2 linked regions of the Peribacillus sp. FSL E2-0218 genome follow. The protein of the gene in region 1 interacts with the protein of each later gene in a pairwise test. Links are inferred from orthologs where the notes say so. Each region holds a gene or a part of one and is shown in the gene's direction. Other genes may lie near its edges. The genes, in order: MHI53_RS06815 and MHI53_RS14515.

The links.
Region 2: the proteins of MHI53_RS06815 (region 1) and MHI53_RS14515 interact in binary tests that used the Escherichia coli proteins (3 or more experiments, as listed by UniProt). The link is inferred for Peribacillus sp. FSL E2-0218 from one-to-one orthologs.

The regions. Positions count from the first base shown.
Region 1 is NZ_CP150304.1:1,423,148-1,438,681, forward strand. Bases 2,364-5,256 are described here. They hold MHI53_RS06815 (sulfate/molybdate ABC transporter ATP-binding protein), read left to right. Parts: upstream 2,364-3,224; coding sequence 3,225-4,289; downstream 4,290-5,256. Other genes in these bases: cysW (sulfate ABC transporter permease subunit CysW), read left to right, coding at 2,364-3,213; MHI53_RS06820 (hypothetical protein), read right to left, coding at 4,498-4,737; MHI53_RS06825 (NlpC/P60 family protein), read left to right, coding at 5,054-5,256. In the rest of the region: MHI53_RS06800 (sulfate ABC transporter substrate-binding protein), read left to right, coding at 373-1,407; sulfate ABC transporter permease subunit CysT, read left to right, coding at 1,478-2,317; more of cysW, read left to right, coding at 2,329-2,363; more of MHI53_RS06825, read left to right, coding at 5,257-6,430; MHI53_RS06830 (hypothetical protein), read left to right, coding at 6,630-7,076; MHI53_RS06835 (YxcD family protein), read left to right, coding at 7,064-7,363; MHI53_RS06840 (aldose 1-epimerase), read left to right, coding at 7,523-8,500; MHI53_RS06845 (amino acid permease), read right to left, coding at 8,535-9,923; MHI53_RS06850 (YezD family protein), read left to right, coding at 10,398-10,565; MHI53_RS06855 (serine hydrolase), read left to right, coding at 10,737-11,522; MHI53_RS06860 (YdcF family protein), read left to right, coding at 11,635-12,252; MHI53_RS06865 (hypothetical protein), read right to left, coding at 12,317-12,577; cold shock protein CspC, read left to right, coding at 12,876-13,076; MHI53_RS06875 (hypothetical protein), read right to left, coding at 13,201-13,368; MHI53_RS06880 (aminopeptidase), read right to left, coding at 13,714-14,946; MHI53_RS06890 (aldehyde dehydrogenase family protein), read right to left, coding at 15,467-15,534. UniProt on the Escherichia coli protein: Part of the ABC transporter complex CysAWTP involved in sulfate/thiosulfate import. Responsible for energy coupling to the transport system.
Region 2 is NZ_CP150304.1:3,021,637-3,037,126, reverse strand. The notes cover bases 4,209-7,057. They hold MHI53_RS14515 (glutamate-5-semialdehyde dehydrogenase), read left to right. Parts: upstream 4,209-4,933; coding sequence 4,934-6,181; downstream 6,182-7,057. Other genes in these bases: MHI53_RS14505 (DUF5392 family protein), read right to left, coding at 6,910-7,057; MHI53_RS14510 (general stress protein), read left to right, coding at 6,261-6,704; proB (glutamate 5-kinase), read left to right, coding at 4,209-4,894. Also shown: MHI53_RS14545 (ribonuclease H family protein), read left to right, coding at 1-361; MHI53_RS14540 (zinc-finger domain-containing protein), read left to right, coding at 358-543; MHI53_RS14535 (HD-GYP domain-containing protein), read left to right, coding at 622-1,608; MHI53_RS14530 (Rrf2 family transcriptional regulator), read right to left, coding at 1,628-2,089; hmpA (NO-inducible flavohemoprotein), read left to right, coding at 2,260-3,468; more of proB, read left to right, coding at 3,806-4,208; more of MHI53_RS14505, read right to left, coding at 7,058-7,356; MHI53_RS14500 (hypothetical protein), read left to right, coding at 7,850-8,230; MHI53_RS14495 (endolytic transglycosylase MltG), read left to right, coding at 8,220-8,696; MHI53_RS14485 (MerR family transcriptional regulator), read right to left, coding at 10,018-10,938; crtI (phytoene desaturase family protein), read left to right, coding at 11,254-12,792; MHI53_RS14475 (phytoene/squalene synthase family protein), read left to right, coding at 12,804-13,685; crtI (phytoene desaturase family protein), read left to right, coding at 13,760-15,265. UniProt on the Escherichia coli protein: Catalyzes the NADPH-dependent reduction of L-glutamate 5-phosphate into L-glutamate 5-semialdehyde and phosphate. The product spontaneously undergoes cyclization to form 1-pyrroline-5-carboxylate.

The DNA.
Region 1 (15,534 bases):
GGCTAAGTGTACGGGTAAACCTCCGAAATCCAAAAGAAAAGGTTTGTACGTTATGCGTTCATTCGACAGCAGGTGCTAAGCTTTCCAGAGGCGGTCGGCCCTCGGGTGTCTCTCTTTCCTAAAGCCGGAGTCTCGTTATTCCGTATCAATCACTCATTTTAATTGGAAAGGATCAGAAAAATAGTAGTTCCATATCCTTGTGTAAAAAAAACGCAGTTGACAACTTGGTATACTTTGCTTTATGGTAGTTATACGTAAATTCAGAATATTTGCTGATCAGAGAACTGAAGGCATGCTATCTCCTTGAATAGAATGATTGAAGGGGATGGTTTGCCTTTTTTGTTGCTAAAAGTGAAAAATAGGGGGAAGTCCATGAAAAAGTTGATGGTGTGGTCAAGTGTAATTTTAGCCTTCGGTTTACTTGCGGGATGCAATTCGTCGGAAAAAACGGAGGGAGACGGAAAATCGAAAAAGGTTGAGCTATTGAATGTGTCATATGATCCGACACGGGAATTGTATCAGGAATTCAATGAGGCGTTTGCGAAGCATTGGAAAGAAGAGTCCGGTCAGGATGTTACGATTCAACAATCCCATGGCGGTTCCGGGAAACAAGGCAGGGCTGTCATCGATGGCTTGGAAGCGGATGTCGTAACATTGGCACTTGCTTATGATATTGATGCCATTCATGAAGCCAGTAACCTATTGGCGAAAGATTGGCAAAAACGCTTACCGGAAAACTCGACGCCATATACATCAACGATCGTGTTTTTGGTGAAAAAAGATAATCCAAAAGGAATTAAAGATTGGGATGATTTAATCAAGAAGGATGTATCGGTCATTACACCAAATCCAAAGACTAGCGGGGGAGCAAGGTGGAACTACTTGGCTGCGTGGGCTTTTGCCGAGAAGAAATACGATAATGACGAAGCAAAAGTGAAGGATTTCATGAAGAAACTTTATCAGAATGTTGAGGTTTTGGATTCTGGAGCACGCGGTGCTACGACCACATTTGTGGAGCGGGGAATCGGCGACGTCCTGATTGCTTGGGAGAATGAAGCCTATTTGACGCTTAAGGAGTTCGGTGATGATAAATATGAAATCGTCAATCCGTCAATCAGTATTCTAGCTGAGCCTCCAGTAGCTGTTGTCGATGAAGTGGTCAAGAAAAAAGGAACAAAAAAAGTGGCTGAAGCCTATTTGAAATACCTTTATACAGATGCCGGTCAGGAAATTGCCGCGAAAAACTTCTATCGTCCTAGGGATGAGAAGGTTCTCGCCAAATATCAAGACCAATTTGCCAAGATCGATATGGTGACGGTGGATGGCAAGTTTGGCGGATGGAAAAAAGCCCAAGAAACACACTTCAATGACGGCGGTACATTCGACGAGATTTATCAACCCAAATAAGCCATGAGGGAGAAGGTGTATGTTCACATCTTCTCCCTCATACACAATAAGAAAGAACTGGGGCGAAACGATGACTATAATGACAGAAGGAAAACGGAAGAATAAAAGGACCATACCCGGTTTTGGATTGACGATGGGTTTTACGCTGCTGTATCTTACCATCATCGTTTTGATCCCGTTATCGATGGTTTTTCTGAATACGTTTTCGATGGGATTACAGGAGTTCTGGGCGACCATAACAGAACCAAGGGTAGTCGCCTCGTATAAATTGAGTTTTATGACAGCGTTAACTGCGGCATTCGTGAACGCGGTTTTTGGTGTTTTAATTGCATGGGTGCTCACTCGCTATGAGTTTCCGGGTAAACGGATCATCGATGGATTGGTTGATTTGCCTTTTGCCCTCCCGACTGCTGTCGCAGGGATAACCTTGACGACCTTGTATTCACCGAATGGGTGGATCGGCCAATTCTTTAGCTTTAAAATTGCATTCACCCCTGCAGGGATCATCATAGCCCTCATATTCATCGGCCTTCCATTCGTGGTCCGGATGGTTCAACCAGTGCTTGAGAATATCGAAAAAGGAATGGAAGAAGCCTCGGCTTCCCTTGGGGCGAATCGCATGCAAACATTCATAAAAATAATTTTCCCCGAACTGATTCCAGCGATTCTGACTGGCTTTGCGCTTTCATTTGCAAGGGCGCTGGGAGAGTATGGATCCGTAGTCTTCATTGCCGGAAACATGCCATTTAAAACGGAGATTTCGCCGCTGATCATCATGACAAAGCTCGAACAGTATGATTATGAGGGTGCCACGGCGGTAGCGGCAGTGATGCTCGTCATTACATTTCTGATCTTGTTCACCATCAATGTCCTGCAGTGGTGGACAGGCAAAAGATACTCAGGGAAGTAGGAGGGGACATAGTGGAACATGATCATTCAGTTGTTGCAAAAACGAATGGACCTGTCAAGATCACGAAAAACGCAATAAAAGAGCCAAAATCAATACAGTGGATCCTTATTTCCATTGTCTTGCTGTTTTTGACGTTGTTTTTAGTCGTCCCATTAATCGCCATTTTTGTAAAGGCGTTTGAAAAAGGAGCAGATGCTTATTTGGCGGCAATAGCCCATCCGGATTCATTGGCGGCAATCAAGTTAACATTGATCGTCGTCCTCATCACGGTGCCACTCAATGCCGTTTTTGGGGTAGTGGCTGCGTGGACGATAACTAAATATGATTTTAAGGGGAAAAACTTCCTGATAACGCTGATAGATTTACCTTTTTCGGTCTCTCCTGTCATCGCCGGTTTGATTTTTGTCCTTCTATTCGGCTTACATGGGGCACTTGGTCCGGTGCTGCAAACGCTTGGCCTGAAAGTGATCTTCTCGATACCGGGGATAGTCATCGCCTCCATTTTCATCACTTTCCCGTTCATTGCTCGTGAGTTGATCCCGCTCATGCAAAGCCAGGGAACTTCCGAAGAAGAGGCATCATTGACACTTGGTGCAGGAGGGTTCAAGACTTTTTGGTATGTCACGCTTCCTAATATTAAATGGGGCCTTTTATATGGCGTCATCCTGTGCAACGCAAGGACGATAGGGGAATTCGGCGCGGTATCGGTCGTATCCGGCCATATAAGGGGAATGACGAACACGATGCCGCTTCATATTGAAATCTTATACAATGAATATCAATTTTCAGCAGCGTTTGCCGTTGCATCCCTGATGTCCATATTTGCCATCATCACCTTGATCATCAAAAGCTTCATTGAATGGAAAACGGACTTCAAATCGACAAAAGCGAGCTAGGAGGGGAAGAAATGAGCATCATCGTTGAAAACATTACAAAATATTATGGATCATATCAAGCTCTTACCAACATCAATTTGGAAATTAAGAGCGGGGAACTCATCGCTCTTCTTGGCCCATCCGGATCTGGGAAAACATCATTATTGCGCATCATTGCGGGGCTTGAGCAGGCAGAGAATGGGAGTATCCTATTCAATGAGGAAAATTACACACATAAGCATGTAAAGGATCGAAATGTTGGTTTCGTCTTCCAGCATTATGCCCTTTTTCGCAATATGACCATATTCGATAATATTGCTTACGGTTTAAAGGTCCGCCCCAGAAAAATAAGACCAGGTAAAAAAGAGATTGAACAAAAAGTGATCGAGTTGCTTCAGCTCGTCAAGTTGGAAGGATATAAAGATCGTTACCCATCCCAGCTATCCGGCGGCCAGCGCCAGCGTGTAGCTTTGGCAAGGGCCCTTGCGGTCGAACCTAACATACTTTTGCTTGATGAACCATTTGGGGCATTGGATGCCAAGGTTCGCAAAGAACTCAGGCGCTGGTTGAGAAGGCTTCATGATGAATTCAATGTGACGAGTGTGTTCGTGACGCATGATCAAGAAGAAGCGATGGATGTCGCCGACAGGGTGGTCATCATGAATGAAGGGAAAATTGAACAGGTCGGAACGCCCGAAGAAGTATATGATCACCCGATCAATCCATTTGTTTATGATTTTCTTGGCAGTGTCAATCTTTTCAAGGGGAACGTCCAACAAGGGAAATTGGTAACGGGGAATGTGGAAATGAATGCGCCTGACAGTGAAGATGGCGTCAGCACAGGGTATGTGAGGGCGCATAATTTCATCATCGAAACAGAAGCGTCAGGAAAGGATTCGATAGCCTCCATCATCGATCATATTCATACGATGGGAGCCATCGTCCGCATCGAAGTGATCCGCGAGGATACGAACGAACCGCTTGAAGTCGAGCTGACCAAAGAGCATTATATTCAGCTTGGATTAAGAAAAGGCGCAAAAGTGTTTGTCAGGCCAAAAGAGCTGAAAGTCTTTGTCGACTATATGGCTGGAATTTAAGCAAATGTCGAAAAACGAAGGTTTCGGAAAGCTTGTCTTTCCGAAGCCTTTTTGATTTGTATCCTGTATCTGTAGCGACGGGTTCCGGTTTTCCAACTTTCTCGATTTTTTATTGAAGACGAACAAGAGAGGCTCGTATTTGCATAGCAAACGATTCATGGCGCCACAACCTACTATTCTAAAACCTGGAAGACTATAGGCAGAGTATTCATGCCGAGAGGATTGTAAGGAAAGGCGCCAACTTTTGCGGGGAAACATGGCCAAGGGAGTCACCGCAGGCCGAAAGGTGAAGAGGCGTTTCCCAGATCCTCTGGACAAATGGAGAGAGGAAACCGACTTTTCGTTTCTCAGGAATGGCAGGTGAAAAGTCCACCGATTTTATCGTGTTTTCTACCTGCCAATGGTCACTGGTTCCTTGGTTATAAGAAGTAGATAAATAGTCTTGCATCAAAACCCACACTGCGTTATGTAAAATAATGGACGTTTTATCACATGAAAAAGTCGAATTTTCGTGTATTATGTTAAAAATGAAATGTAATTGTAATATTGTTATTACGCATTTGACAAAATCTGATGATATACTACGACTTAGGTAAAACATAGTAGAGTTTCAGAAATATATTTCATATTGTTACAACCATAGAAAAATACATAATGAGTAAAAAAAATAGAGAAGAGTTCCCAGCTATTTATTTTGACTGATGATTTTTCATAGAGAAAAAGAAGTGGGTCGATGGAAATGCACGGGGAGGAAAGCAGGGGAAATGAGCTTGAAGAAAAAACTTATCGTATTGAACACGACAATTATGCTCGGTTTAGGTAGCGCTTTTGCATTACCGTCAGTGAAAGCCGAGTCAATCTCAGACATTCAATCACAGCGTACAGGAATTCAATCGGACATATCAGAAGCAGAGCAAGTCATCAAGGAATTGAAAAAAGAACAATCGAAAATGATTTCCCAAATTGCCCAGATTGAAAATGCAATGAAGGCAAATGACGAGAAAATCAAAGAAACGAAGCAAGAAATCAAAGATACTGAAAAAGCGATAGAGTCACTAAAGAAAGAAATTAAAGCTTTGGAAGATAGAATCGCTAAACGCGAGGAAGTTTTGAAAGAACGTGCGGTTTCATTCCAAGAGAGCGGCGGGGACGTTGATTACCTGGAAGTCGTTTTAGGTTCGAAAAGCTTTGGTGAGTTCGTTAACCGTGTTGGCGCAGTGGCAACGATCGTGGAAGCTGACCAGCAAATCCTTAGCGAGCAGGAAGCGGATAAAGCTGACCTAGAGAAAAAACAAGCGTCTGTAGAGAAAAAATTGCAAAACCTGAAAGATATGGAATTAGAGCTTAAAGGCATGCAATCCCAGATTGAGGACCAAAAAGAAGAAATGATCGAAATGAAGGCAAAGAGTGAAAAGAAAGAATCGGAAGCAGAAGCCCTTAAACAGGCTTTAGAGAATAAAGATGCTGGACTTGAAGCACAAATTGCATCGATTCGTGAAAATATCAAAAAAGAAGAAGAGCGTAAAGCAGCAGAGAAAGCAGATCTTGATCGTGCTGCACAAGAAGTGAATTCTTCTAGTGATGAATCATCTAAAGGAGAATCGTCGTCGTCAAGTTCTTCTAACGCTGGATCATCAAGTTCGTCTAAAGAACCAGCTTCTTCTTCTGATTCATCTAAGAGCAGTTCTGCTGACAAACCTGCAGCCAGCAAGCCAGCAGCCAGTAAAACTGAAAACGTAAGCAAGCCAAGCAGTGCAAATACAGGCTCTGCCATTACAGCAGGCTATAAATATATCGGTAACTCGACTTATAAATTCGGTGGCGGAAGAACGGCATCCGATATTGCTAACGGATTATTCGATTGTTCAGGTTTCGTTGCATGGGCTTATAAACAAGCGGGCGTGAATCTTCCAGCAAGTACGGGAGCATTGACAAGCGCGGGAACTCAAGTTTCTAAAAGCCAAATGCAGCCTGGGGATTTAGTATTCTTCAATACGTATAAAACGGATGGGCATGTCGGCATCTATGTCGGCGGTGGCAAATTCATCGGTTCGCAAAGTTCTACAGGTGTTGCAGTCGCCAATATGTCAAGCGGATATTGGGCGGATAAATTCAACGGCCGTGTGGTACGTGTAAACTAATCTTCTTTAATAAGCAGGGGGCCTGAGGCTCACCTGCTTATTTTTTTTAATAAAATATCAAAAAAAATGAAACTTATTTTGATATTGAACGTAAATACTATAAGATAAAACAAGGATAGGTGATGTGGACTTTCAGTGAATCCGGGAAAACAAATAAGGAAGCATTATTCCATACTAGTAAACGGAGGCAAAAAACATGATGAAAAAATTAATGGCTGCATTACTTACGATTACACTAGCATTCTCGCCAGTTGGTTCTTATGTATTCCAGGACCACTCGGAGTCAGTTGATGCAAGGGGCTACAAATCAGGAAAAAGAAGCTTCAATAGCAACAATAATAATAATTCTAATTTCCAAAATAAACAAACGAACAAATCGGATGCGACGACTACAAATAAAGCAAAAACGAATACGAAAACGGGAAGTTCTTTTGCTAAAGGCGGTTTAATGAAGGGAATCATGCTCGGAGGGTTGGCTGGCTTGCTGTTCGGTGGCCTATTTGCCAATATGGGAGCACTTGGTTCAATTCTTGGCCTAATGGTCAATGTGTTAGCGATCATTGCATTAGTGGTTGTAATCCGTAAAATATTCACTTATTTCAAAGATAAGAAGAAGAAAGAGGATCCAAATCCATGGAGAGGCTAAAGATATCGGAACAAGATATCATCAATGCCGTTTGCGTTTACATTGCTCGTAAAAAGCAGGTACAACCCAATGAAGTAGAAGTGGAATTGATGTATGATGATGATTATGGCTTTTCGGCGGAAGCATTCGTCGATGGGCGAAAACAAGTGTTAATTACCATCAATCTGATAGAAGCACTTCGTTTATGGCTTGATGAATATTTGAATAAAGATCCTTATTCCGGCATTGAACTCGTTCTGGATGATGAAGAAGGCATAGTGGCCATGGTAAGCGAAAGCAATAGATAAAAAAGGGGTGCCGAAAAGGCATCCTTTTTTTTCATGGGTTTAGAATTCTATGAAAAAAGGTGAGAGATTGATAAACTGCTGGGTTTACGTTCCATTTGTTGCAAAAAAAGGCTGGTGGAAGTACGATGGAAATGTGGGAAAGCCAAAGGGGGAGAGTATGTGACAGGTTACATAGAAGATACGACTTTCATTAAGGAAGAGGCCCTGAAATTCGGTAATGAACATGTGGAAGGAATACTTGTACCAGCATTGGGAAGCAATCTTCTTTCATTGAAGCTCAAGCATAAGGATATTCAAGTGCTGCGGACCCCCGATTGTTCTGAGGACTATAAAAAACTCCCGATATTATACGGGATGCCCATTTTATTTCCGCCAAACCGAATCGAAGATGGCCAATTTACTTATAAGCACACAACTTATAGGTTCCCTATCAATGAAAGGGAGAAGTCGAATCACATCCACGGATTTTTGCATGATAAGCCATGGAACGTCATCAAAAGGGAGGTAATCGGGAATAAAGTCCTCATCAAGACTGAGTTTTCTAGCCGGGATTTTCCTTATCTCAAAAAAAGCTTTCCGCAAGATATCGTGGTCAATATGTCATTGATATTAATCGATGATGGATTGGAGGTCCAATTGGAAATCCTCAATAACGGCCTTGAACCCTTTCCTTGGGGAGCCGGTTATCATACGGTATTCAATTTTCCTTTTGGAGCGGAAAGCCAAATCGGGAATTGCCGCATAGCTCTTCCTGTCAACAAGCATTGGGAATTGAATGAACGGTCTTTGCCCACTGGTAAAATCGGGGAATCGGCCAATAAAAAAGAAATCCAAAATGGATTTTGCCTGGAAGGACGGCTGTTTGATGATATATTCAGCTATGATGAGGAAAGCAATCTGAATAACGAATGCATACTTACGGATCAAGAGGCCGGCGTGCAGGTCATTTATCATGTCGACCATCATTATAAATTTTGGGTATTGTTCAATCAGGATGGGTTCGTATGCCCTGAACCCTATACATGGGTAACGAATGCACCCAATCTTGATTTGTCAGCTGGATTCACCGGGGTGAAGGATCTGGGAACAGGGGAAAAAGTTTTGCTGAAAACGAAACTGGTGTTGAAGGAGATATGAAAAAACACCCTGGCAGAAGCCAAGGTGTTTGCGGTTATGCTTTTTTTCTCATCCACAGCGGGTATAGAAGCAGTCCAAGTACGTAGAGGGCAATGCCAAGTATGAATGTGTGCATATCGGCTGTGCCTGTCTTGACGACCCAGATGGAGTACACTAATGCTAGGATGGTGATGGCCCCATCGCGAACCCTTGAACCCTTCATGATGTCATAGGTTTCCCCAGTCAAGACCAACTTCAATTGATACAGGACCGATGCAAGATAAGGAATCAAGTAGGCAAGTGTTGCGACGATCATGGAGAATTTATAGGCTTCCAAAATCGTACCGGAAATGGTCGAGAATAAGAAAATCTGTGTCATGATATTCGTTATTGTCATGGATCGGACAGGAGTGCCATTTTTGTTCGCTTTGCCGAAATAGGCAGGAAAAAGATCTGATTTCGCTGCTTGGTATGGAACTTCAGATGCAACGACAATCCATCCGATCGTAGAACCCAATAGCGAGATGACGGCAAGAGCGGCCATCAAATAGGTGCCGCTTGAGCCGACTACCGATTGCAATGCGTCTACGAGCGGTTTTTGTGAAACCTTCAGTTCTTCTTGTGAAATGGCACCCATCGTCAATAAAGTGATGCCTATATAAATGGAAACGGCGATAAGCAAACCAATGATTGTCGCTTTTTTTACATCAGTTTGTGATTTGGCACGGTTTGAAAGCATGACGGCCGCTTCAATCCCGATGAAGGCCCATAAAGCTGAAATCGCAGCAGCATTAACTTGAGCACCTAAAGAAATCGATGTACCTGCCTTATCATAAAATTCGCCGCCGTTTCCTAGGTTGGAAGAATCAAAGATGAATATCGTGATGATGATGAAAAACAAGAATCCGATCACTTTTGTAATCGTAGCAAAAAGATTCAGTTTACCAGCGCTGTTAAAGCTCCTTACGAGGATTGCCTGAATCCCCCAAAGGACGATGGTACATACTGCAAATGTCAGCGCTCTTCCAAGCTCCAGTTGGAAGGAACCCGCTGAATAAATCACTTTCGTACTATGCATCACAGGAAAAAACGTCGATAGATATCCAGCAAATGAAATGATGACGGATGCTGTCGCCGCCCAATTCGCCGCCCAATATCCCCAAGCCATGCTATAGCCTGAAATCCTTCCTTTTGCAGGGGATTTAAACAATGATTGAGCATAGCTTTGAGGACCTGCCTTCAACTCCGGTTTCCGGACAGCCAAGTTGCCGAATACGAGCGCTATTAAGAATACACCAAGTCCTGTAACGATCCAGGCCAATGTTGCCCCTAATGGACTGGATACCTGTGCTAATTGGGCAGGTAGCATGAAGATTCCGCCGCCGACCATATTTCCAACTACGAAAGTGGTTAAGATCAATAAACCCCATTTTTTATTTACCATATATAATCGTACCTTTCTTGAATGCAATGTGTGTTTGATTTCCGACAACTTATACTAATATAGTATATCGTAAACAGTTTAGTTTGGTAAAGTGGTAAATAAGTAAAATGTTAAAGACGGACTAATCAGAAAATTTCGTTGTGTTCTTGACAAAAGGAAGAGATTGGATTATATTAATTAATACCAAGTTAGTTGGTAAGAATAATAAGCTTTATAACTTCGTATTTGGAAATTCCTTTAAATATTGCCGATTAGTCAACTAAAGGCGCCCTTACATCTAATTGATTAGATGCTGGGTGCCTTTTGTTTTTCAAGTGCAAGGGAGGGGCTATGTTCGGATTATTCTTATTTCCGAAAAATCAATGAAAGTAAAATAGGTAAACCGTTTTCCTCAAGAAAACATGGTAAAGGGGAATCTCTTTTTGACATTAGGCATGTCCGAAGCTTTATTACCAGTAGTAAAGGGGAGATAAAATGGAAAAGAAAGAAGAACTGAAAATCAGGCATATCATTTCAAGTTTGGAATCTCTTCAATATGGATCCGTGATCATAACGGTCCACGATGGGGAAATCACCCAGGTGGATACAACTGAAAAGAAACGGTTCCCATTAGGAAAGGGCCGGGCTGTAAAAGCTAGATGAATATCGGTGTTAGGGAGCTTTCATGCGAGAGCTCTTTTTTTCGTTCTGATATATAAATTTAGAGAAATTGGAATATTGCAGAAGAAAGTACTGCAATTGACATGGTAGAATAAGTTAGGGAATAGAACCGTCATTAGAGGGTTTGGTTAAACAAGGAGGAAGAGGGATTCGATGACATTACAAATGATCGAAAATGATATATGGGCATTAGTTGATGCATTTGACGGCAACATTGCTTATAAAATTGAATCTGGTTTTGGTGATATGATTGGTTATCAAGAGGAAGACTCGTTTCAATCTGCAAGTTTGATCAAAATACCAATGATCATCGAAGGGTATCGGCAAAGTGAACGAAAAAACATCTATTTGAATCAACCAGTGACCATACCCCCGAATGCAGTGACTGGGGGATCGGGGGTCCTGCATGCATTATCCAATAAAGTATTTTTAACGGTTGAGGACTTATTGACCTTGATGATAACGGTTTCCGACAATACAGCGACGAATATGATGATGAGCTTGTTGGGAATTGATGAAATCAATCGATGCATCCAGGAGCTGGGTTTGAAGCATACCATCCTTGGAAGGAAAATGCAGGATTTTAAGGCATTAAAAGAGGGGCGGGACAATACGATTTCGGCGGAAGATACGATTACTTGCCTAAAAGCGATACATACAGGGGACTTTTTAACGAAAGAAAGCCAGGAAAGAATATTGCGCGTTTTTGACAATCAGCAATTAAGAGATAAACTTCCATCACTGATGGGCAGAGGAGTGAAGGTCGCAAGCAAAACAGGCGGAATTCGGGGCGTTTCCCATGATTGTGCAATCATTCGCTCGGAGACTCAAACTGTTTATGCGGCCGTTCTTACTGAAAATATGAAATCGGAGGAAGAAAGCCGGCAAGTAATCAGCAAAATTGGCAAGCTGATTTACGATCATATGGTGGCGGAATAGATTGTCGCTGTTGTGCCGGGGTATCACGATCTTGGAAAAGGGAGAGGAGTTTATATGCACGGCTCCCTTTTCCATGGTGATGCCGCTGTCTTATAGGAGGGTTTGGGGATTCATGTTGTATAACGAACGTGAATCGAAACGGTCAAAAGCGGTGAAGAAGGCAGTGAAATCATTCATAATCGTTGCTGTATTGGTAATGGTGTATTTTGGCTTTCTGCACCTGAAAATCCAGGAAAGCAAGCACCAGGATATTCCTGAGGGGGCCGATTACCTGATTATTCTTGGGGCAAGGGTCAAAGGCTCCGTTCCATCATTATCTTTACAATATCGGATTGATAAAGCGTCCGAGTACTTATTGGCGAATAAGCAGACAGTAGCCATCGTATCCGGCGGCAAAGGCCCCGGTGAGGACATATCTGAAGCACAAGCGATGCAGCGGGGGCTGATTGAAAAGGGGATTGAAGGGACTCGTATCATTATGGAAGACAAATCGACGACAACTTATGAGAATATAGTGTTCGCTAAAAAATTCATTCCTGATCAAGCAGCAACCGGCGTGATCGTCAGTAATGATTTTCATATTTACCGGGCAGTTGCAATAGCGACCAAAGAAGGCCTGAATATAAAGGGAATACCGGCAAAAACACCAAAAGTATCCGTGCCGAAATCATATTTCCGCGAATATCTGGCGATCACGAAATACTATTTGACAGAGTTGATACGTTCGTGAACTCTCCTTCGTCAAAACTCAAATTCCCTTCCCTTTCAAGAAAAGGGTGGGAATTTCTTTTTTTTCATTCGACTTCGATAACAACATGGGGCACTTCCCAAAATTCTTTTTCTTGGTAAATCTCCTGAAGTGTTTTATAAATGGGATAGCCTGTATAGGAAATCTCGACCCGTTCATCGGCATCCACTTCATCCACATCAATATCATCAACAAAGCCAAGTTGATCATCAATTTCCATTAAATAATACCCAAGGGCTTCATACCCGCTATTGGCTACGATGACCTTACTATCAAACCCGCTATTGGAAACTTTGTAATATTTCATCGCTTGACCTCCTAAGTTGTTATTTTGTATGTTTATTCGCACTTTTTCATATACTCTGATATACCCGTTCTTCCACATCTGAATCATGGTGGGTAAAATAAAGAAAATTAATAATGAAGGATAAACAATGGATTTCCTATGGTCACATTGAAAATATCATTGGATCATTTGCTATCTTAATCATTTCATGTTAATCTAATAAAGAATTGTTTTTGATTGTGGAAGAGGATACTAGTTATTTTCCAAATGATTGAAAATAGTAATACAATGTGTGTTATGCACTAGGAGGCAACAAATTATGGAACAAGGTACAGTAAAATGGTTTAACGCAGAAAAAGGTTTTGGATTCATCGAGCGTGAAAATGGAGACGACGTATTCGTACATTTCTCAGCAATCCAAAGCGAAGGCTTCAAATCTTTAGACGAAGGTCAAAAAGTAACTTTCGACGTTGAGCAAGGTGCTCGTGGAGCTCAAGCTGCTAACGTTCAAAAAGCTTAATTTATAATTAAATCGTAACCTATATGAACAGATCCCTTGATAGGGGTCTGTTTTTTATTATGGAGAAAAAAGAAAAAGGCATTAAAAAACCCACTCTTGAGCCGAGTAGGGTTTTACGACATTATTAGGCCTTTTTTAATTCTTCCTCAAAGAAAAAAGTGGTCGGATGTTCTTTTACAGTATAAGAATATCTTTTCATATTTTTCACATATGCCCATTTATTAATGGTCACTAATTCATCAGTATCCTGAATGGTTACCGTTTCGCCAGTATTATACTTATTGCTTTTCAATTTATGCACCCTCTTTACTAATAGTATAACATATTTGGATATAAAAAATGTGTCCAAGATATTCCAAACATTCATTTAAGTAAAGGCAAGGGCGGAAATGGCGAGGCTTGATTTATGAGTGCCGTCAATTTCCTGCTCATATTTTTCAGGGTATGGGAAAAACTTCATATTCGTTTAACATAAAAGGTTTCCGATAGGGCGATTTTGTCTCAAATGATGCTGCTTCAGCAGAAAACAGTCCGGCCATGTAGATGATTGCCTGAAGCGTTCCAATTAAACAATAACAGCCACGTGTATACCTTGTTCTAAGGCAACACGTGGCTGTTGCAATTGGGAATGAGTTAATTAAAAAGCCCAATCCCCATTACGGAAGACAGGTTCCGAAGTGCCGTCCTGTTTGATGCCGTCGATGTTCATGTGCTCCGAGCCAATCATGAAATCAACGTGTGCAAGGCTTTCATTCAGGCCATTTTCGGCAAGTTCTTCTGGACTCATGTTTTTCCCGCCTTCAATACAGAACGCATAGGAGCTGCCGATGGCGAGATGGTTTGATGCGTTTTCATCGAATAGGGTATTGAAGAATAAGACATTGGATTGGGAAATAGGTGAGTTGAATGGAACCAGTGCCACTTCGCCTAGATAATGTGAACCTTCATCCGTTGCCACCAATTGCTTTAGGATTTCTTCCCCTTCTTCGGCTTGTACTTCGACGATCCGTCCTTCTTTGAAAGTCACGGAAAATTTATCGATGATATTTCCGCTGTAACTAAGTGGTTTCGTGCTTGAAACCGTGCCGTTAACGCCTGTTTTTAATGGGACGGTAAATACTTCTTCGGTAGGCATGTTGGCCATGAACTCATGCCCATGTTGATTGACGCTTCCTGCGCCGACCCAAAGGTGCTTGTCAGGCAATTCGATGGTCAAATCCGTTCCTGGTGCTGTATAATGCAATTTTTGGTAACGCTTTTCATTTAGATAATCAACCTTTTCATGCAGGGTGTCATCATGGCTTTTCCAGGCAGCTACGGGATCTTTCACATCGACGCGAACTGCTTTGAAGATGGCTTCCCATAGCTTGGCGACGCGTGTTCCTTCCGCTTCTTCAGGAAATACTTTAGCGGCCCAGGCCTCTGAAGGGACGGCGACTATTGACCAGCTTACTTTATCGGATTGCATATATTGGCGCCACTTCTTCAGGGCAGTCCCTGATGCTTTTTGGAAGTTGGCCATCCTTTCAGGCTGAACACCTTTCAATAGGTCCGGGCTTGAAGAGATGACGGAAAGATAAGCAGCTCCGTTTTCGGCCAGTTCAATCGTTTCTTCTGCACGCCATTTCGGATATTCATTGAAAACCTCATCCGGTGCCATTTCAAATTTGGTACGTGAAACGGTATCGTCATTCCAATTTACGATGACATTGCGGGCACCGCTTTCATATGCCTTTTTTACGATAAGACGGACAAGCTCTGCGCCTTCTAACGTAGTGTTGATGACTAGCGTTTGATCTGGTTGGATATTAACCCCTACCTTGACGGCAAGTTCAGCGTATTTTTCTAAATTCGTTTGAAAGTCACTCATCACTTCAAAACCCCTTTTCCATTTTCTACATTTATCATTGTACTTTTTGTCAGTAAAAAAAGAAACTTTTACGACATTCTGTGGGGAATAATCCCACAAGGGGTTCATGAAAACTGGCGGAAGTCAGATTCAATCAGCCGTTTTTTAGGAGCAAGATCATTTTTTCAATACATCATGGTCCACATAACGTTCACCATTGATTTCACTGAGGAGGTTAATGGCCACTCTGGCACCATCGCCGGCTTCCCGTAGGCCCTCCTGGTTATGCTGGCATCGGTATCAAGGAGCATGTTTTCCCGAAAAGGTGGCTGCACATCCCCCAGCGGTCCCATGTGCCGACACTAGCAATATCATACATAGGAAAAAAACTCCTTTTCTATCTTTCATTTTATCAAACCTAAAGAGGGAAAGACTATTGAAAAGATTCGAATAAACGAAATAATATAATCATTTGATTTTGTTGGCATAAAGAAAAGAGGATCCCTTTTGGGACCCCCTTTCTAAATCCGAATCAAGAAATTCACTTACTCAAATTGATCCAGACACTTTTGACTTCGGAATAGTTTTCAAGTGCATACGATCCCATTT
Region 2 (15,490 bases), 1.6 Mb from region 1 along the record:
CGCCAATTTAAAACTGGAGCAATTGGAATCCAATAATGAAGCGGAATATGCCGCTTTTCATGAAGCCCTCAGGCAACTCGATGAACTAGGGGTCCATCACCAGAGCTGTGTTTTCAAAGGGGATTCGCTTGTTGTCTTGAAGCAACTTTCAGGTGAATGGCCATGTATGGAAGAAAGCCTGAATAAATGGCTGGACCGCATTGAAGCGAAGCTTGATAAGCTAAAGATCATACCGGTTTATAGGCCAATTGCGCGGAAGGACAATCAGGAAGCCGATCGTCTGGCAACCCTTGCTCTTGAGGGAAAAGCCATTTTCAGCAAATCCGAAATTGCAGGGTCAAAGGAGCCATATCCACAATGAATAGGAAAAAAATTTATGAAGAAGTCGAAGATGTTCTGACTTCATTCTGCCAGGATTGCTTTTTGAGAAAACATTTCCGAAAAGAAAAGGGGCGTACTTACGCCCACCAGTTCTGTATTACCGAATGTACCGTTGGAGAAAAGCTAAAGAAGTTAGGCAACGAACTTAAAGGACATTTGTAAAATTAGGCCACATAATATCCTGCAGGATCACCAAGGATATGGTATTATAGGTAAAAAATAGAGAAAAGTGTGAGAGCCTTGAAAAATAGAAAAGGGAAGCTGAATGATAAATCGTTTCCGCCTCTTACCATTCCGGAAATTGACTTCATGATGGCAAAATTGAAAAAAGCCGAAAATTACGGAGCGACCTTGAATGAACATCAAGCACTTTCAAAAGTGGAAATCAATAAAAAAATCAATCAAGCCTCCGTTCAACTGAAAGGTCTTTTTCACGAAATACGCAACAATGGCAATATGCAGCTTGAAACGGTCCAGGCAATTCAAGCGCATATTGCACCTGTCATTTTGGAAGCTGCAAAAAATCCGGATATTCATTACCTTTTCGAACGATTGAAAGCGAGCAGTGAGTACACATACAGCCATAATATCGGTGTTGGGATCATTGCCACTTACATAGGGAGGAAGCTTGGATTTTCCAAAGAAAATCTTTCAACCCTGACTCTGGCCGCCACCTTGCATGATGTTGGAAAAACAAAGATTCCCGAGAGTGTATTGGAAAAACGGGGAAAATTGACTGCTGCAGAGTATGAGGAAATGAAGCGTCATACAATCCATGGGTATGAATTACTTAAAGATATCCCCGGCTTGCCTCCGTCGGTTGCATTATCCGCCCTTCAGCATCATGAACGGGAAGATGGGAATGGCTATCCATTAAGACTGAGGGCAAATGATATTCATCCTCATTCGAAAATCGTGGCGATAGCCGATGTATTCCATGCGATGTCATCCAACCGTGTATATCATCAGGCCATGCCATTCCATAAGGTGATTGAGCAAATGAACCGTGATATGTTCGATAAACTCAACCCGGAATTCCTGCTTGGGTTTATATCTCAACTAATGTCTACCTTGGTAGGAAAAGAAGTGTTGCTGACCAATCAGCAAACCGGGACGATCATCATGATCAATCCATACGACCCACTTAAAGTTTTGTTGAATACGGAAACAGGAATCAAAGACTTGAGAATGGAAGAGGAATGCAGGATCGAACGGATCATTGGTTAGTGAAAAAAGGGACCGATCTTTAAGAATCGGTCCCTTCGTCATGCTGTTTAACAGAATCGAAATAGGCTTTGAGCATCACTTTATTCTCAATGAAGTCTGCAATCGTATATTGATCGAGGACCTGTAGGAAAGCATCCAGAGCATTATTTAGGGCAAATTTCAATGAACAGACAGGAGAAATGATACAGTTGCCGTGATCTTTAAAACATTCCACCAAATAAAAATCCTCTTCGGTTTTCCTTACAATTTCCCCGACGTTTATTTCTGCAGGCGGTTTTGCCAGGCGAAAACCGCCATTTCTACCACGTATCGTCTCGATATAGCCTAATTTACCTAAATTATGGACGATCTTCATCAAATGATTTTTGGATAGTTGATAAACTTCCGAAATCTCTTTTATATTTGATAATTTGCTTTGGTCGTGGGAAGCCAGGTAAATCAACACTCTAAGTGAGTAATCGGAATAACTCGTCAACCTCATGTCTATCGCCTCACATTCTATCCCCATTTGACTATATCATAAATGTGAACAATTTATAAACATCAAACTTTAGCGACTGAAAAGATGTATGAAATATATTGCTTTTCAGTTCGTTCCGTTCTAATATAAACATGTATTCAAAATACTTGTTTATGAGAAGGGGTTTATTTATGCTATCCCAGAAAACCATCGATATTATTAAATCCACAGTGCCGGTATTAGAGGTGCATGGTACAACCATCACAACCGTATTCTACAAAAATCTTTTTGAAGCACATCCGGAATTATTGAATATTTTCAATCATGCCAATCAGAAGAAAGGACGGCAGCAACATGCACTTGCCAACACAGTTTTGGCAGCAGCCAAAAATATCGATCAACTAGAATCGATCTTGCCAGTGGTCAAGCAAATTGCGCAAAAACACAGAAGCCTTGCCGTCAAGCCTGAGCATTATCCCATCGTCGGGGAATATTTATTGGCGGCAATCAAGGAAGTATTACAGGAAGCAGCTACAGAGGAGATCCTCCAAGCCTGGGGGGATGCCTATGGTATCATCGCCGGAGTCTTCACTAGCATCGAAAAGGAAATGTACGATCAAGCTTCGGAACAAGAAGGGGGCTGGGCAGACTTCAAATCATTCACAGTCGTCAAAAAAGTGCCGGAAAGTGATGTAATCACATCCTTTTATTTAAAACCGGCAGATGGTGCTGTAATTCCATCCTTCCTTCCTGGCCAATATGTAACCGTCCGGATCGCGATACCTGGTGAACGCTATCTTTTCAATCGGCAATATAGTTTGTCGAATGCCGCTGGAAAAGACCACTTCCGGATTTCCGTCAAAAAAGAGAGGCAGGGAAGCTCTCCGGATGGCAGAGTCTCGAACTACCTGCACGATTCCATCCAGGTGGGGGACAGTCTTGACTTAACCGTTCCTGCGGGCCATTTCACCATCGACCTGGAAAAAAGGACACCTGTCGTCTTCCTCGCCGGCGGCGTCGGGATAACCCCTTTCATGAGCATGGTGCATGCAGTGGCCGATCAAACACCCGAACGTGATGTACACTTCATTCATGCAGCCGATAACGGAAAAGTGCAGCCGTTTAGAGGCGAACTGACAGACCTAGCACAGAAACTCGTGAGCTATCAATTATCGTTCGTGTATAAAAATCCGGATGAGCAAGATAAGCAGCTGCAAAATTATGTGAAGGATGGGTATATCGATAAGGAATTATTGAGCCTCCATGTAAAGCATGAAGCTGACTATTATATTTGTGGCCCTGTCCCTTTCATGAAAGGGCTCATCACTTGCCTGAAGGAGTTAGGGGTCGAACCTGAAAACATTCACTATGAGTTCTTCGGTCCTGCCATGGCACTATAAGAAGTCTGTAGTGCAAGGAATGTTATTGACATCAAGAAGATAATTTTGCATACTATATTAAAACCATGAACGTTGAGAGAAGATTAGTATGCGAGATATGACTGTGACAGAGAGCGGCGTCGATTGCTGGAAGGCCCGTGACAGGAAAGCGCAGAACCTGCTTCTTGAGTCCTATGCAAAACATAGGCGCAAATCCTGGCGTTATCAGGCAAAGTGGAATGCATGAAACTTGCGTTCAATGAAGGTGGTACCACGGAGAGCAGCCCTTTTCGTCCTTATATCGAGGATGAAAAGGGCTTTTTTTCATGGCTAAGATATTTATTGGAGGACTGAAACGATGGAAAAGAAACGCATCGTAGTTAAGATAGGAAGTAGTTCTTTAACCAACTCACAAGGTGAAATCGATCAAAGCAAATTTTCCGATCACATTCAGGCAGTGGCAGCTTTAAGGAATGCCGGACATGAAGTGGTCCTTGTTTCATCCGGTGCTGTAGCGACCGGATTTCGTAAGCTTGGATATCCGACCAGGCCTGTGACGCTTAAAGGAAAGCAAGCGGCTGCGGCTGTTGGGCAAAGTTTGCTGATTCAGTCATATATGGAACAGTTGGGCCAGTTTGGAATCGTCCCGGCACAGATTCTGTTGACACGGAAGGATTTCTCGAAAAAAGCCAGATATAAGAATGCCTATGCTACTCTGATGGAATTGCTTGAACGCGGCATCCTGCCGATTATCAATGAAAATGATACGGTATCCGTCGAAGAGCTGACCTTTGGTGACAATGATATGCTCTCCGCCTTAGTGAGCGGCCTGGTACACGCCAACCACTTGATCATTTTAACGGATATCAATGGTCTCTATGATTCCAATCCGCATACGAACCCGGAGGCTAAGCGATTTGATAAGCTTTCCGAAGTCACGGAAGATTTATTGCAGATGGCAAAAGGTGCAGTCTCGAATGTAGGTACAGGGGGGATGAAATCGAAGCTGATTGCAGCCCAGACAGCACTTTCACTTGGGGTGAAAGTATTTATAGGGTCTGGAGCGGGACGTGAAAAACTCATCAAGATCCTCGAGGGCGCCGGGGACGGCACATACATCGGCAATGATGTCTTGACAACCGTAACGAAAAACAAACAATGGATATCCCTTCATTCTCAGGTTTCCGGAAGAATATTCGTTGATGAAGGCGCTGAACGGGCATTGGTTTCGAATGGAAGCAGTCTATTGCCCGCTGGAATTTATGAAATAACAGGCGTTTTCAACAAGGGGGACGTCGTCGAAGTCTTTGGCACAAATGGATTGCTGGGCCGCGGTGAGGTTCTTTATTCCGATGAGGAATTGAAACAGGCCATGGGCAAGCGGACAACCGAGCTTGTGATCACTTCCATCGAGGTCATCCACCGTGATAAATGGGTGAAAGCATAACTCAAAATCAATCTAAAGCAGGAAAAGGGGGCATTTGAAATGAGTGAAGTGACGGCGAAAGGTAAGGCAGCGAAAGCGGCCAGTTATCAGCTAATCGGATTGACTACAAAAAAGAAGAACGAGGCACTCGAGAAAATAGCTGAGCAACTTGTAAGCGATAAAGAAGCGCTGATAACGGAAAACCAAATAGATCTTGAAGAAGGCCGCAAAAAAGGCTTGAGTGAATCAATATTGGATCGAATCATGTTAAACGATGCACGCATTGATGATATGGCAGCTGCGATAAAGCTTTTAATGGATTTAAAAGACCCTATCGGCGAAACATTGGAGACGATTGAAAAAGAAAACGGCTTATTGATTAAAAAACTGCGGGTGCCAATCGGTGTTATTGGAATGATTTATGAAGCAAGGCCCAATGTAACCATCGATGCGGCTACATTAGCTTTAAAAACGGGGAATGCCGTCCTGTTAAGGGGAAGCTCATCAGCGAGACATTCCAATATGGCATTGGTCTCCTCCATCCATAAGGCCTTGGCGAAAACGGATATTCCAGTGGAAGCTGTACAGTTAATCGAGGATACAAGCCGTGAAACCGCAAAGGAGCTTTTCCATCTTAATGAGTATTTAGATGTTTTGATTCCCCGAGGTGGTAAGAATTTAATAGAAACGGTCATTAAGGAGTCCACTGTTCCTGTCCTTGAAACAGGAGCAGGCAATTGCCATATCTTTATTGATGAAACGGCAGAAATCGCCATGGTCGAGCGCGTTGTATTAAACGGTAAAACACAGCGCCCATCCGTGTGCAATGCAATCGAGAGCCTTCTTATTCATGAAAACTGGTTTAAAGGAAATGGCGGACGCTTGCTGACGCTCCTCGATGATGCGGGAATAGAAATATTTGGGGATGATGAGGTTTGTCATGCTTTCCCGAAAGCGCAAGCTGCTACGGAGGAAGATTGGTCAAATGAATATTTAGCATTGAAAATCAGCGTGAAAATTGTCGAAGATGTATCGGAAGCCATCGAGCACATTAACCAATACGGTACGAAACATTCCGAAGCGATCCTTACGAAAGCTGAACAAAACGCTTCCATATTTTTAAATAAAGTAGATGCAGCAGCTGTTTATCACAATGCCTCCACCCGCTTTACCGATGGTTTCGAATTTGGTTATGGTGCAGAAATCGGCATTTCCACACAAAAGCTCCATGCGCGTGGACCAATGGGCTTGCCAGCGATGACTTCGAGCAAATACTTCATTTATGGACAGGGGCAAATTCGCGAGTGACATTCATTTTTACTTGGAAGGTTAGAAAAGCTCTAGTAAGGGTATTGTATAGTACATTACTTTTAAAGGAGCAGATACCATGGACAAGAGGTTTATAGCAATATATGAAAATGAAAAAAAAGCGACTGAAGCAGTGGAGAACTTAAAGCAACAAGGTTATACTTCCGATCAAATATCTATCATAGCAAAAAACGTTGACAAATTGCCGAATGAAGCGGAAGAAGTCAGCCCGACAAGGACAGATGGATTGGTTGCTGGTGCAGCAGCAGGCGGAGCTGTCGGATTGACTGGCCTATTGATTGGAATGAGTGCATTGGCCGTACCGGGAATAGGACCGATATTGGCAGCCGGGCCGATATTCGCTACATTTGGGGGAGCGGCAGCCGGGGCAGCCTCAGGAGCAGGCGGCTTGAGGAAACCACTATTGGATATGGGATTGGAGGAAGAAGACGTCGATCAATACGTGGAAGATATCAAGGCAGGAAAGATCCTTGTCATTGCAGACCCCGTATTAAGTGAATGAATTCACGCATAAACATAAAAGCCCCTTGTGAATTCATGAGGGGCTTGCGTTAGTTTTTTCAATCTCTTACTATTGCTTGATAGGATGATGGCCACCGAGTTCCACCTAATGGTGAAGACAAATGTTGATGACTTCCGGACGGCTTCCTTCAAACAGCAATGACCCCTTCTTGATCGTTCAAGAAGGGGCTTTTTTTTTGCCTTTATCATTCATTATGGAAGGACTGATCCTTCCTTTGCTGTTCTTCTGCAAGAAACTCAAAAAAAACATTCATGGCATATAGGGGCTGCTCATTCATCTTCTTATAATAATTACTTTTCCGCGCATCCGTTACATAGCGGCTTTTTTTGATTCTCTCCAACATATAATTCCGGCTCATTCTCGCAATTTCTTTTTGGTTGTGTTTATTTTCTTTTAATAGAGCGAACCCGACTGCCCCAATCAATGCATAGATACCTAGCGCAATATTCGAGGTCGATAATGATTCGTTCTTAAATAAAAGGAAAAAAAGATTGATGACGGAAAACCCGATCATCACAGTCGATAAAAAGCCATATTTCATATTTTTCTTCAACAAAGGAGATAACTTTGCTTGAAGCTGTTCGATTTCGGCCTGCATGAAACGCGGTATATTCGTTAGTTTAATATTCATAGTTTCCTCCTTATAATCTTGCATGCATCCGATAAAAGAATGACATGGGATAATTTTTACCTATTTTATGAAACAGGAAAAGGAACCTTATATCTATATCTTATCGTTTTGAACTGTATTTGTCATGTTTATCTACTTTTCGAAGGATTGCCTGGATGAAGGCAAGACATGATCGTCTTGAAAAGCGAAAAAATCAGCAAGGGTCGGTAAGGTTTCTAAACATGCATCAAAAATTGCTCACAAGTAGCGCCAACATTAGACCTGGCCTCCCTAGCTATCAAAAAGTATGGACATGTGGTAAAATAGTCCTTAACTGGAAGGTGAATTTTCCATTTGATCAATAGGAATCGGGAGTGATGGACATATTGCGCCTTTTTTTTACATAAAAATGTGACTATTGTGGTATTTTGTTCTTTTAAATCGAGTTTTGAGACAAATCAATATATAATTAGAAAGCGAGACAATAGATACAAAGATTAAGGAGGGACATAGAATGATGGAATGGGCTCTTGTCATTTTGTTTGGTGCAGCAGTTTTACTGTTCATTTTATCGTTTAGTAAAAAGGATTCCGTAAAAGTGGACGAACAAATGGAGCAGCTTGCCAGCTCATTTGGAGATGAAATGAGTGTATTACAAGAAAAAATCAGGAACATCGAGATAGATGCAGAAATTACGGCACAAGAGGCAGGCGTTCTTGCTCTGTCTTCGGAAAAACGGAGCTTATTGCGTGAAGTCCTTGATTTACATAAGCGGGGCTATTCAACTGAAAGCATTGCATTGAAAACAAAACATCCAGAGAATGAGATTGAAAACTTGCTTACTCCTTACATAAAAGCGAAGAATGAAAGGAGGACCGTTGCCAATGACATCTAAATCATTGCGCAGTTTTGCAGGTGGCCTCATTGTTGCTGCCGGTCTGTGCGGAGCAGTATACTTCTTTGGCCCAGGGGAAGTTACGGGCACTTCGGAGAAACTTTCTGAAGATGAAATGAAAGATTCCCTCACGAGCAAAGGGTATGTCATTCATTCAGAAAAAGAATGGGAAGATCAGATTGCTGAAGCGGAATCCATTAAAAAACAGATGGATGAGGCAAAAGCGGCAGAAACAGAAAAAGAACCGAAGGAAAAAATCGTTTACCGCACAGTCCTGCGTGTGTCTAAAGGTTCGACAAGCATCGATGTCGGGAAAGACCTTCAAAAAGCAAAAGTCATTAAAAATGCTAATGCATTTTCTAAAGAGGTTGAAAAGAAAGGCAAGGCCAACGGTTTACGCCCTGGAACATATGAGGTGGACAGTGAGATGAAGACAGAAAAAATCATATCCATCATATTTAAATAACAAGGATTAACGACCATTTTTAAATGGTCGTTTCAGTTTGTAGGCAAAAGGGGTTCGGAATTATAAATTCCGAACCCCTTTTAAATTATCTTGGAATGTTCGCCTGAATTTTAGAGATCAGGGCTCGTCCCCTTTGTAAGGCCAGTATTGGACCTTTCCATGTCCAATTGGCCATCTTCTTTACATTCATGGCAGCGAAAGTAAGCATCGCCTGCATCGACAATTTTTTAAGTCCCCTTAAAGTAGTCCAACGCATACCATTTCTTTTGCCTCTGCGAATACACGCTCAATCGTTTCTTTACGTTTCGGATAGATAGGGTTTCCATCTTGTTGATGACGCAGATGATCTGACCTTCCACATGTGTTTGCCAGATATGCTGTGTCACCACTTTCTGATGAATTTCGTTGTCTGTACATCGTGATAAAGATGAGCAGGTTGCACAGGTGTATTGGGGAGATTTGTACTCACGATAGCCCTCTTTATTCGTTGGTTGTCGAGTACGTTAAAAGCTAACAATCAAAATGTTCATCGTATACCTAGTCATGTTTGCGAAAGAACCCCTCTTCTGTTCGAGGACGTGTACAGGGTAAAGCCGGTATGATTCTTTGTTAAATAGATAGTTTGTAATTGCCGGTGTTTTATAAGCGGCATTTGCGGCAACAGCTTGTGGGTTTCCAACTTTCTCAATCACTTGATCAATAAGAGGCTCTAAAACCTGTCATGTGTATTTCCAGGTGTTACAATCGTTCCTAATACAAACCCGTTGCGGTCTGCAGCGCGTGGAATGAATAGGCAAACTGTTTTGTTCGTTCATCTTTTACCTAGTAGCCACTCTCAGAATCCGTTGTCCTTTCTTTTATTCCTTTGATTTCGTTCTTATCAAATTTATCCGGTGGAAAAGGCTTCTACCTATGAATTTAAACAAAGTTGATTGGAACGTAAGGTACGAGACTCCTGCGGGAAAAGCGCGTCTAGGGGAGACACCGTAGGCGCAAAGCGCCAAGGAGGCTCCCCGACCGCCTCTGGATAAGCGAGTGCCTGGAGTGGAAATCCACGGCTACATAGTACAACTCATAAAAATAGACAAACTCGATTATCATCGAGTTTGTCTATAGTCTGTAACGACCATTAAAAAATGGTCGTTTTTTTATATCGCGACACTTTTATGATTGAGCAAACATGACAGGATAGACCTGTGAGTCGAGTTATATCGGTACCCGTTTTTGAATCAAGGGTGAAATGATTAACAAAGACATCCATGCGCAATGAATATCAGCCTTTCGCTGACTTGTTTAAATTCACCCTTCATTGACCTGAAATTCAGGATCCCTTCCCTTGCTTCGTAAGTAAGATTTCTTCGATGCTGTTGGTAACACAAATATTATTGATCGTTTTATCTTTAGTGTATTGCATTGCACCCGCTCCTCCTAAATAAAACTCGATTTCTTTATTTTCAGCAGCGAATAAATCCAGGGTGCTAAGCAAATCAGGATCCTTTTCAAATGGAAGCGTCGTCGATGCAGACAGCAGGACTTTAACGGGCTGTAACCGTGTTATTAGTGATTGGATCGACCCAGGAGCCGGTGAAGCTCCGATCAGTGTCGTTTTCCACCCTCTTAACATGAACCGTAACAAAATATAGTGTACAGGAATTTCATGGTATTCATGTGGAAGACAAGCACCTAAAACTAATTCCGCTTTATCCGAGTATTGAAAGTTACGGCGGATTTGCACAAGGAAGTCCTTGACTACCATACTCGAAACAGATTCCTGATATTCATCCCATTCGCCGCTTTCCCACATATCTCCGACTTCTTGTAAAAAAGGTGAGACGACAGAAGTCAAAAATTTTTCCAAACCGTAAAAGTGATAAGCCTGCTTTAGAACGATCAGTAAATCCAATTCGTTACACGTATACCCTATTTCCATCAACTGAATCACATAATAATTCAGTTCTGTGTCAAGAGCGGTCTTCGCCTGAACCGTTGCGTTTTCCATCGTATCGAGCTTTTCTTTTGCCAGGTTAGATGCTTGTTTAATAGAAAATCCCTTTTTTTGAAGCGATTTAATAGTTAAAAGAGTGTTGATATCTTCCTCGCTGTAAAGTCGGTATCCATTCTCATGGCGAACAGGCTGTATGATATCATATCTTTCTTCCCATTTTCGAATCACTTGTTTGGAAAGTCCTGTAAGAGCAGAAACCTCTTTTATATAAAACTTGCCACCACAGGAATGGTTCATAGTTTTCATCCCTTATATCAAAATATTTTAGGTATTATCTGTCGGTTCAAACATATAATGAAAATCCTATAACATTGTACAAGGCGACGAGCCGAATGTACATAGAAAAAACCTTATTTCCGCTAGTGAACGTGTCAGCTTTTAGAAAAACAATAAGTTTGTATAACGTTTGTATAAAAACATTATACAAAACGGTTGACAACTAAACAACTTCCTAGCAATAATTAACTCAATAACATTACAGGAGTTCTTAAGCTTATTAAAATATTTGGCAATATTACATGAGTGATATGGAAAAAGACATTGGGGGAAACCATGGTTAATAAAAAGAAGGTAATTGTTGTTGGAGCGGGAGTAGCAGGGTTGGCAAGTGCGATTAGATTGCAGCATGCGGGGTATCAGGTGGAACTTTTTGAAAAAGAAGCAATACCCGGTGGAAAAATGCACAAAATTGAAAAGGATGGTTACAAATTCGACTTAGGACCAAGTATAGTCATGATGCCAGAGCTTTATCAGGAAATTTTCGAATTGGCAGGCCGTAATCCGGATGATTATATCCCAATGGAGAAATTAGATCCGATGTATTCCGTTTTCTTTGGAAGCAAAGCGGAAGATACTTACGAAATTTCTTCAGACTTAGTCGATTTAATGAAAACCTTGGAGGACATTAGTGACAAAGATGCAGAAGGTTTCTTGAAATATCTTCAAAAAATCTATGAACGTTTCATTGTTGCAAAAAATCATTTTATTCAACGTCCATTCCGGCACGCATCCGATTTCTATAATCCTTTCATGATTCGTCAAGCGTTGAAATTGAAGACATTCGATAATGCCGATCATTTTATTGGAAAATATGTGAAAAATGAACGCCTTAAGCAGATGATTAGTTTTCAAACTTTATACATAGGTGTTTCACCATATAATGGACCTTCCTTATATACCATTATCCCGATGATTGAATTACTCTATGGCGTGTGGTTCATCAAGGGTGGCATGTATACGATGGCCCAATCAATGGAACGGCTGTTTATGGAGTTGGGCGGCATGGTTCACTATAACGCGAGTGTTCAAGAAATAATCATTGAAAATCAGCAGGCCCTTGGTATTAAAGTGGATGATAAAGAAATTCATTCTGATTATGTCCTTTGTAATGCCGACTTTCCCTATGCGATGAAAAATCTGGTCAAAGACAAGAAATCGAAAGGCAAGTATACAGATAAAAAAATTGACAGCATGAAGTACTCTTGTTCGTGTTTTATTATGTACTTGGGAATGGATCGAAAATATGAATCCTTAAAAACGATCCATAATTTCGTATTTAGTGAAGGTTTGGAGAAGAACTTAAACGACATTTTTGATGGACGGCTTCTAGATGACCCATCCTTTTATGTCTATCTCGGCTCTAAAATGGATCCATCATTGGCTCCTGAAGGAAAAGATGGGATATATATTCTAGTTCCTGTATCTGATCTATCAACCTCCGAATACGAATGGAATGATGAAACGATAAGCCATTACCGTTCAAAAGTGTTCGAAGCTCTTAAAAAAATAGAAGGTCTTGAAAATATTGAAAATGAAATTGTTTCGGAATCCTATATGACACCGCCCGATTTTGAATCGAAATTCAATGCCTATAACGGTGCATGCTTCGGCTTACGTCCTAACCTAGCACAAAGTAATCATCTTCGCCCGCAGAGTAAAGCTAAAAAATGCGAAAATCTGTATTTTACTGGAAGCAGCACGCACCCTGGTGCCGGAGTGCCCATCGTATTACTTTCAGCTAAAATCGCTACAGAAGAACTGATTTTGGATGATCGTGGCAGTAAGCAGGCAGTACATGCAGGGAATAACTAGGAGGTCGGCCGATGAGATTGACTGATCAAACACTATTGGATGAAGATTATCGGTATTGCGAGGACATCATCAAGCAGAACTCTAAAAGTTTCTATTTTGCTTTTTTAGGCTTACCGAAGGAGAAAGCAAACGCCGTTTATGCCATCTATGCTTTTTGCAGAATTGCCGATGATAGTGTGGATCTGGGAGGGACCAGGTCAGAAAAAATCAACGCGTTGAACCGCATTAATCAGGAGTTAAGCTTATTCCAGGACGAAAAGGAACTGGACCACCCGCTTTGGAGGGCTTTAAGAGATGTGTTCACCCGTTATAAAATGGATATTCAGCCTTTCTTTGATCAGCTGAAAGGCCAGAGAAGGGATATTGATTTCACCATTCCCCAAACAATGAGCCAGGTAGAGGAATATAGCTATTACGTAGCGGGAACGGTTGGTTTAATGCTCTTGCCCATCATCGCTTCCGAATCGGAACAAGATCTTACCCAACAAGCGATATCTCTTGGAGTCGCTATGCAAATTACTAATATATTGAGAGATGTTGGGGAGGACTATAGAAAAAACAACCGAATATATTTGCCGTTATACGAGATGGAATCGGAGTCGTACACTGAGGAAGATATTAAACAAGCCAGGATCAATATGGGCTTTATCAGGATTTGGGAGAAGATGGCCAGCCGTGCAGAAGCGTTGTTTGATGACTTTCAAGAAGAGATCCAATATTTTGATAAAGACAGCCAATTTCAGGTTTTGCTATCGGCACGTCTTTATCGTGGAATCTTAAACGCCGTAAGAGATAATGAATATGACTGTTTTTTTAAGAGGAATTTCATTTCTCCAATGAAGATGCAGCAAATTCAACAAGAAATTAAGGTTTTCGCTTCCGCTTCGACTTAGAAAAGGATAGTGAATGAAGATAATCCTTTATTGTTTATCGTTTAATTTTTGAATGGAAAAAGGGAGTGAAGGATATGACCAAAACCGCTAAAACGGTCGTCGTTATCGGAGGCGGGCTGGGAGGACTTTCAGCCGCCATATCGATGGCGCAAAGTGGATATAAGGTTTCACTTTATGAAAAGAACGACCATCTTGGTGGTAAATTGAATCGATTGGAACAGGATGGCTTTGGTTTCGACCTTGGTCCATCCATATTGACCATGCCTCAAATATTTGAACGATTGTTTGTAAAAAGCGGCCGCGATATGGCTGACTATATTCCTACGCTTCGCTTAAAGCATGAATGGCGATCCTTCTTTCCAGACGATTCGGTCATAGATCTATATGGAGACTTGAATTTGATGTTACAGGAAAATACTTGCTTGTCTGAAAAGGACATGGAGGAGTATGGACATTTTTTAGAATATGCAAGGCGAATATATGAAGTGACTGAAGAAGGGTACTTTGCCAAGGGCTTGGATTCGACGATGGAAATCTTTAAACAACACGGGCTGATCGCATCGGTTAAAGGTTTTGATCTATTTTCAACCATGTATGATGCCATCCAGAAACGGATCAGCCATCCAAAGCTTCGGAATATGCTTGCTTATTTTATTAAATATGTAGGGTCTTCTCCATACGACGCTCCTGCCGTTCTTAATATGATGATCTATATGCAACATGCTCAAGGTGTTTGGTACGTACCTGGCGGGATGAATCGAATTGCTCAAGGTATGGTCAAACTTGCAACTGAATTAGGTGTTGAATTACATACTGGAATGGCAGTCAGAAAACTCATCACCAAGGAAGGTTCAAAGGGAATCTTGGCAGCGGAGCTGGATGATGGGACGAGGAGAACGGCGGAACATTTTATCTCCAATATGGAAGTCATCCCAGCCTATGAAAAATTATTGGATGAAGGAAAGCACTTTATCAAGAAGCTTGAAAAACGGTTTGAGCCTTCCAGTTCCGGTCTAATCCTGCACTTGGGTGTGCGTAAAACATACCCTCAGCTTGCCCATCATAACTTCTTTTTCTCTAATAATCTACAAAAACAAATGAATAAGGTTTTCCGTGACCATGAATTGCCAGACGATCCTACCATTTATTTAGTCAATGTTAATAAAACCGATCCATCTCAAGCACTTCCAGGACATGAGAATATTAAAATTCTTCCACATATCCCATATATTCAAGATAAACCATTCACACAGAATGATTACATAGCCCTACGGGAAAAAGTATTGATGAAATTGGAGAAAATGGGCTTGACTGATTTGCGGCAAAATATTGTAACGGAAGACATGTGGACGCCGCATGATATTGAAAGAAGGTATGGATCACATCGCGGATCCATTTATGGTACAGTCTCCCACCGTAAAAAGAACCGAGGATTCAAACATGCAAAGCAAAGTGAGCGATACGATAATCTTTATTTCGTGGGCGGTACCGTTAATCCTGGCGGGGGGATGCCGATGGTTACATTAAGCGGCCAACAAGTTCGGGATAAAATAGTACAAAAGGATTCCAATCATGGCTAAAATTCGACTGCAAATCTATCTCAACTAGAGCAATGGAGAAGGGTTTCAAAAAGCCAGAAAGTGCATAGCATGACGGAACAATCCGTGAACCTGAAGTGCAGGCGCCAGCTTTTATCCCGATAAAAGAGCAGGCTTGGAGATCATGAAGAAGCTTGGTTGGAGGCGTTGAATGCAAATTTGGGTAAACCAAGCGCCGAGCTTATGCTTCGGAAGGGCTTTATTGTA